Regions from separate parts of the Leisingera sp. SA32 genome, predicted to be linked through region 1. Evidence: riboswitches for the same ligand, from Rfam matches in the RefSeq annotation. Region 1 holds a riboswitch; the other holds the start of a gene.
What was found. Region 1 has a riboswitch for thiamine pyrophosphate ahead of thiC (phosphomethylpyrimidine synthase ThiC). Riboswitches for the same ligand answer to the same signal wherever they lie in the genome.
Positions count from the first base shown of each region.

Region 2: another riboswitch for thiamine pyrophosphate. It lies ahead of thiB (thiamine ABC transporter substrate binding subunit); the one in region 1 lies ahead of thiC (phosphomethylpyrimidine synthase ThiC).

Region 1 is NZ_JBVYHB010000017.1:50,582-53,989, reverse strand. Features, by position in the region: gene thiC (phosphomethylpyrimidine synthase ThiC) at 1-1,622, opposite strand, end outside; TPP riboswitch at 1,744-1,872, opposite strand; gene bioB (biotin synthase BioB) at 2,082-3,059, shown strand; gene AC0IPL_RS18785 (8-amino-7-oxononanoate synthase) at 3,059-3,408, shown strand, end outside.
Region 2 is NZ_JBVYHB010000001.1:340,602-344,009, forward strand. Features, by position in the region: gene AC0IPL_RS01670 (thiamine/thiamine pyrophosphate ABC transporter permease ThiP) at 1-459, opposite strand, end outside; gene thiB (thiamine ABC transporter substrate binding subunit) at 435-1,412, opposite strand; TPP riboswitch at 1,445-1,537, opposite strand; gene aroC (chorismate synthase) at 1,722-2,825, shown strand; gene AC0IPL_RS01685 (MerR family transcriptional regulator) at 2,870-3,286, opposite strand; gene AC0IPL_RS01690 (cation efflux transmembrane domain-containing protein) at 3,359-3,408, shown strand, end outside.

The DNA.
Region 1 (3,408 bases):
TGGTCGTGGAACTCGCGTGCGGTTTCCGGGTCCAGCGACAGGTTGAACTGATCCTCCCAGCGGAACTCGAAACGGGCACGGGACAACGCATCGTCGCGGCGCTGCGCCCCCGGCAGCCCCTTGGCGAGGTCGGCAGCATGGGCCGCGATTTTATAGGTGATGACCCCGGTTTTCACGTCGTCGCGGTCGGGCAGGCCCAGGTGTTCCTTGGGCGTCACGTAACACAGCATCGCGCAGCCGAACCAGCCGATCATCGCCGCCCCGATGCCGGAGGTGATGTGGTCATAACCCGGCGCGATGTCGGTGGTCAGCGGGCCAAGGGTGTAGAAGGGCGCCTCGTGGCAGCACTCCAGCTGCTTGTCCATGTTCTCCTTGATCTTGTGCATGGCAACATGGCCCGGCCCTTCGATCATCACCTGGCAGTCCTTGGCCCAGGCGATCTTGGTCAGCTCGCCCAGGGTCTCCAGCTCGGCAAACTGTGCTTCATCGTTGGCGTCGGCGATGGAACCGGGGCGCAGACCGTCGCCAAGGCTGAACGACACGTCATACTGGCGGCAGATGTCGCAGATTTCCTCGAAATGCTCATACAGGAACGACTCCTTGTGGTGATGCAGGCACCACTTCGCCATGATCGAGCCGCCGCGCGACACGATCCCCGTCACGCGCTCCACCGTCATCGGCACCATGTGCAGCCGCACGCCCGCGTGGATGGTGAAGTAATCGACACCCTGTTCCGCCTGTTCAATCAGCGTATCGCGGAACACTTCCCAGGTCAGGTCCTCGGCAATGCCGTTCACCTTCTCCAGCGCCTGATAGATCGGCACGGTGCCGATCGGCACGGGGGAGTTGCGCACGATCCATTCGCGGGTGTTGTGGATGTTGCGGCCCGTCGACAGGTCCATCACGGTGTCCGCGCCCCAGCGGATCGCCCAGACCAGCTTGTCCACTTCCTCCTCCATCGAGGAGGTGACGGCGGAGGTGCCCATGTTGGCGTTGATCTTCACCAGAAAGTTGCGGCCGATGATCATCGGCTCAATCTCGGGATGGTTGATGTTGGCCGGGATGATGGCGCGGCCGGCGGCGATTTCCGAGCGCACGAATTCCGGCGTCACGTAGTCCGGGATATTGGCGCCGAAATCATTGCCGTCGCGCGCCGCGTGGCAGGGCGACAGCTCGCGCAGCTGGTTCTCGCGGATCGCGACGTATTCCATTTCCGGCGTAATGATACCGGCGCGGGCATAGGCCAGCTGCGTCGGCGCCGCGCCATCCTTGCCCCGCAAGGGGGCGGGTTTCACGGGAAACTCAGCCACCAGCCGGTCGCCCTCGACAAAGCCGTTGTCCTCGGGCTTCACATCACGGCCTTGGTATGCCTCGACATCGCCGCGGTCCAAAATCCACTGGCGGCGCAGCTGCGGCAGACCCTGGCGGATGTCGGTCAGCACGTCCGGGTCGGTATAGGGGCCGGAGCTGTCATAGACCGGCAGCGGATCTTCGCCCGCGGTGGGGTGGGTCGCGATCTCGCGCATTGGCACGCGGATGTCCTTGTGGACCGCGCCGGGCACGTAGATCTTGCGCGATGCGGGCAATGCGCCTGTGGTGATCTTGGGATTGGGGACGTTCATTTTGGTGCTCCTCGAAGCCTAAACTTGGAAAAGACACCAGATGAGGTTTGGCTGGGAAACAGAGGGTGTACGGCCCCCTTGTTCAGTCATCGCAGGGCAAGCGGGGCTGTACATCCCCCGTGGCCAAGCGCGCCTAGCTTCCTACGCCAGTATCAACTGGGTCAGGTTCAAAGGGTCGCTTCACCGGTCCGGGTTGCCCCGCACCTGTCCACCTCTCAGTCCCCTTGGCGGGACTCCCCTGCGTGACTTTAGGGGTAGGCAGAGCCGGGCAGCGCGTCAACCTGAATTTTTGTAGATTATTATTTGTTATTAATACCAGCTAATTACGATCAGGCGCGCAGTGGCTCGGTGGCAAATTGCTGCGTTTGGGCATTGGCGCTTGATCGGGGGTGGCAAAGTTATCTATAAAAATCGCCAACGCCATCCGCGCATGGCAGGGACATGAGCACAGGAGACAGCATGCTGGACGCTGCACCCATCCGGACCGACTGGACCCGCGAAGAAGCGGAAGAGATCTACAACAAGCCCTTCATGGACTTGCTGTTTCAGGCGCACAGCGTCCATCGGCAGTATTTTGACCCCAACCAGGTGCAGAAATCCAAACTGCTCAGCATCAAAACCGGCGGGTGCGCCGAGGACTGCGCCTATTGCTCGCAGTCGGCGCGCAACGGCGCGCAGCTGTCGGCCTCCAAACTGATCGAAGTGCAGCGGGTGATCGCCGAGGCGAAGAAGGCCAAGGAAGGCGGCGCGACGCGCTATTGCATGGGTGCTGCCTGGCGCTCGCCCAAGGACCGCGACATGGCCGCACTGGAGGCGATGGTGCAGGGCGTCAAGGATCTGGGCATGGAAACCTGCATGACCTTGGGCATGCTGGACGAAGAACAGGTGTTCCGCCTGCGCGACGCGGGTCTGGATTACTACAATCACAACATCGACACCTCCGAACGCTATTACTCCGAGATCATCACCACCCGCACATTCGCCGACCGCATCGACACCCTGAACCGGGTGCGCGAGGCGGGGATCAAGGTGTGTTCCGGTGGCATCGTCGGCATGGGCGAGCAGCAGCTGGACCGCATCGACATGATGCTGGCGCTGGCCACGCTGGAGGCACACCCGGATTCGGTGCCGGTCAACATGCTGATCCCGATCGCCGACACGCCGCTTGCGAACGTCGAAAAACTGGACCCGATCGAGTTTGTCCGCTCGGTGGCGCTGGCTCGCATCCTGATGCCAAAATCCCACGTGCGCCTCTCCGCAGGCCGCACCGACATGTCGGACGAGATGCAGGCGATGTGCTTCTTTGCCGGTGCCAACTCGATCTTCGTGGGCGACACGCTGCTGACCGCCGACAACCCCGAGGAAGACAAGGACCAGCAGCTGTTCGACCGTCTGGGCATCACCGCGATGGCCGTGGGCTGCGACGGCAGCCGCTGATGGCGGGCGCCTTTCCACGGCATGAAAGATCGCTGGAGGCGCTGCGCAATCGCGGGCGCTACCGGCAATTGATGCCGCGGGAGGGGCATGACTTTGCCTCCAACGACTATCTGGGGCTGGCGGGCAGCGAGGTGCTGCGCGCCGCCGCCGCAGACGCGCTGGCGCGCGGCGTACCGGTGGGGGCAGGTGGCTCGCGCCTGCTGCGCGGCAACGACGCCGAGCATCAGCGGCTGGAGGCCGAGGCGGCCGACTTTTTCGGCACGGAGGCGGCGCTGTTCATGGGCGGCGGCTTCACCGCCAATCAGGCGATCTTCTCCGTCCTGCCGCAGCAGGGCGATCTGGTGCTTTA
Region 2 (3,408 bases), on a different contig from region 1:
GCCCTGAAGGATCAGCCGGGTGGCCAGCGGCAGGTTGAAGAACACATGCGCCAGCACCACCCCGTGCAGCCCGTATATCTGCACAGGTTCCAGCCCAAACAGCGCCAGCAGCGCGCTCAGCCAGCCCGCCCGGCCGAACACGGCCAGCAGGCCCAGGATTGCCACGATTACCGGCAGGATAAAGGGCGCGCCCAAAAGCGCGATCAGCAGCCGCCGCCCGGCGAAGCGCCGCCGCGCCAGCGCGCGGGCCACCGGAATGGCCAGGCCGACGCTCAACACTGCCGACAGGCTGGCCTGGGTGAGGGTGAAGCGCAGTGCGGACCAGTCGCTGGCGGCCAGGCCGCTGCCGGTTTCCGCCCTGAAAGCCACAGCCCCCAGGGTGCCCAGGATCAGCGCCGCGACAAGCAGCGCCGCGCTGATCCCGACAGTTGCGCTTATTGGCTGAGCGCGTTCAGCCATTCGTCGAGCGCCGCATCGCGCAGGGATGCTGCCTCATCCTCGGACAGCAACAGCGCCTTGGTGGGCTGTGTCAGGGTCTCAAACCCGTCCGGCAGGCCATCCGCCGGGGTGACGGCGGGGTACATCCAGTTGGTGGTCGGGATGATCGACTGGAAGGCGTCGCTGACCATGAACTCCAGGAACTGATCCGCCAGTGCCGGCTGGTCAGAGCCTGCCAGCTTGCCGGCCACTTCGACCTGCATGTAATGGCCCTCGTCAAAGGCGGCAGCGGCCTTGGAGCCGTCTTCCTCGGCGATCAGGTGATAGGCGGGGGAAGTGGTGTAGGACAGCACCATGTCGGCCTCCCCCTCCAGGAACATGCCATAGGCTTCGGACCAGCCCTTGGTCACGGTCACCACGTTGTCGGCCAGCGCTTCCCAGATGGCGGGGGCTTCATTTCCATAGGCGGCCTTGACCCACATCAGCAGCCCCAGACCGGGGGTCGAGGAGCGGGGATCCTGGATCACGATCTTCGTGTCGCTGGCGGCCAACGCCTTGAAATCGGCAGGTGCAGCGGCATCGGCGTTGTGGACAAAGGCAAAATAGCCCCAGTCGTAAGGTACGAATGTCGCGTCGTTCCATTCAATCGGCAGGCTGTAGTCGGCGCTGACCGCATGATCGGCAATCAAGCCGGTTTCCTTGGCCGCTGCGGTCAGGTTGGTGTCCAGCCCCAGAACCACATCCGCGTCAGAACGCGCGCCCTCCAGCTTGATCCGCGCCAGCAATGCGGCGCCGTCACCAGCACCGACCAGTTTCAGGTCGCAGCCGCAAACCTCTTCAAAGGCTTTCTCAACCGCCGGGCCGGGCCCCCATTCGGAGACAAAACTGTCATAGGTATAAACGGTGAGTTCGGGCGTGTCGGCAAAGGCTGCCGAGGCGCCCAGCAGTCCCGCTGCAAATGCAAGATGTTTCATGCCATCCTCCTTTGCGGCTTTGGGCAAGGGTGGAGGCTGTCCAGTACCTTCCCTCCGCCGGTGTGATCCGGTTCAGGTTCAACGGGTGTCATCTCAGCGCCAAAAGCGCACCCCGAGGTGGCGCGGACACTAGGCCCCGAACGCGGAAATGACAAGCCAAACCCCGTTTCTTCTTCTGGCCTGAAAATATCCCGAGGGAGCCGCCGCAGCCGGCGGGGGCAGCGCCCCCATGCCCCTGTGTCGCAGCAGGAAACCTCTTGAGAGACCGCCCCCCGCCCGCTAAGCACGGCCCAAAGGAGACCGCGCCCTATGTCGATGAACAGCTTTGGACACCTCTTCCGCGTCACCACCTGGGGCGAAAGCCACGGGCCTGCGCTGGGCGCCACCGTCGATGGCTGCCCGCCGAACGTGCCGCTGGAGCCTGAAATGCTGCAGCAGTGGCTGGACAAGCGCCGACCGGGCCAGAACAAGAACACCACCCAGCGCAACGAGCCCGATGCGGTCAAGATCCTGTCCGGCGTGTTCGAGGGGAAATCCACCGGCACCCCGATCCAGCTGATGATCGAGAACACCGACCAGCGGTCCAAGGATTACGGCGAGATTGCCCGCACCTTCCGCCCCGGTCATGCCGACATCACCTACTTCCAGAAATACGGCAACCGCGACTATCGCGGTGGTGGCCGGTCTTCGGCGCGCGAAACCGCGGCGCGGGTTGCGGCGGGCGGTGTTGCACGTGAAGCAATCCGGGCGTTGGTCCCTGGGTTGGAGATCAAGGGCTATATGATCCGGATGGGGGAGATGGAGATCGACCGCAGCCGGTTTGACTGGGACGCGATTGAACAGAACGATTTCTGGATCCCGGATGCCGGGGCCGTGCAGGATTGGGAAGACTATCTGCAGGGCCTGCGCAAGGCGCATGACTCGGTTGGTGCGGTGGTTGAGGTCGTGGCCCGCGGTGTGCCCGCAGGCATCGGCGCGCCGGTGTATGGCAAGCTGGACACCGAACTGGCGGCGGCGATGATGTCGATCAACGCCGTGAAGGGCGTGGAAATCGGCGAGGGCATGAACGCCGCCCGGCTCAAGGGGTCGGAAAACGCGGACGAGATCTTCATGGGCAACGACGGTGCACCGGTCTATTCCTCGAACCACGCCGGCGGCATTCTGGGCGGCATTTCCACCGGGCAGGACGTGGTGGTGCGTTTTGCGGTCAAGCCGACCTCCTCGATCCTGACGCCGCGCCAGTCGATCCGCAAGGACGGCACCGCCACCGAGGTCATCACCAAGGGCCGCCACGACCCCTGTGTCGGCATTCGCGCGGTGCCGGTAGCCGAGGCGATGATGGCCTGCGTGATTCTGGACCACTTGCTGCTGCACCGCGGCCAGATCGGCGAGAATCAGGGCCTAATCGGCTGAAGAACAGGCTCTAACACGGGCAGAGTGCTGCGACTCCGGGGTGGCTAGCGGTGCTCTGTTACGCATTGGCTGTGATCGCCGAGCGCCGTCAGCACCTTGCAGCAGCCGCCGTTGCCGCCGTCGCACAGATGGCTGATCCGCTCCAGCTCCGAGGCCAGCTGTTCCAGTTTGCGAATGCGATCGCGGATATTGGCCAGCTGGCTGCGGGCAATGCGGTCGGCTGCGGCGCAGTCATCCCCCAGCTGGCCGTCCAGCCCCATCAGCGCCCTGATGTCCTCCAGTGAAAAGCCGAGGTCGCGGGCGTGTTTGATGAAACCCAGTGCCTCCATCCCCTCCTGCCCGTAGCGCCGCTGGTTGCCCGCATTGCGGCCCGGCTGTGGCAGCAGGCCAATTTCCTCGTAATAGCGGATGGTGGGCACCTTGACGCCGGTGGCCTCGGACAGCTGGCCGATGGAAAACATCACAACCCCTCTTGAAGCTATAGTGACTAGAGCAACTAGGTTGACCTCGAATCAGAACTGAGGACAAGAGAAATGGCAAGCTGCTGCAATCATGAGGCAAAATTCGACGGGGTTTCCGCGGA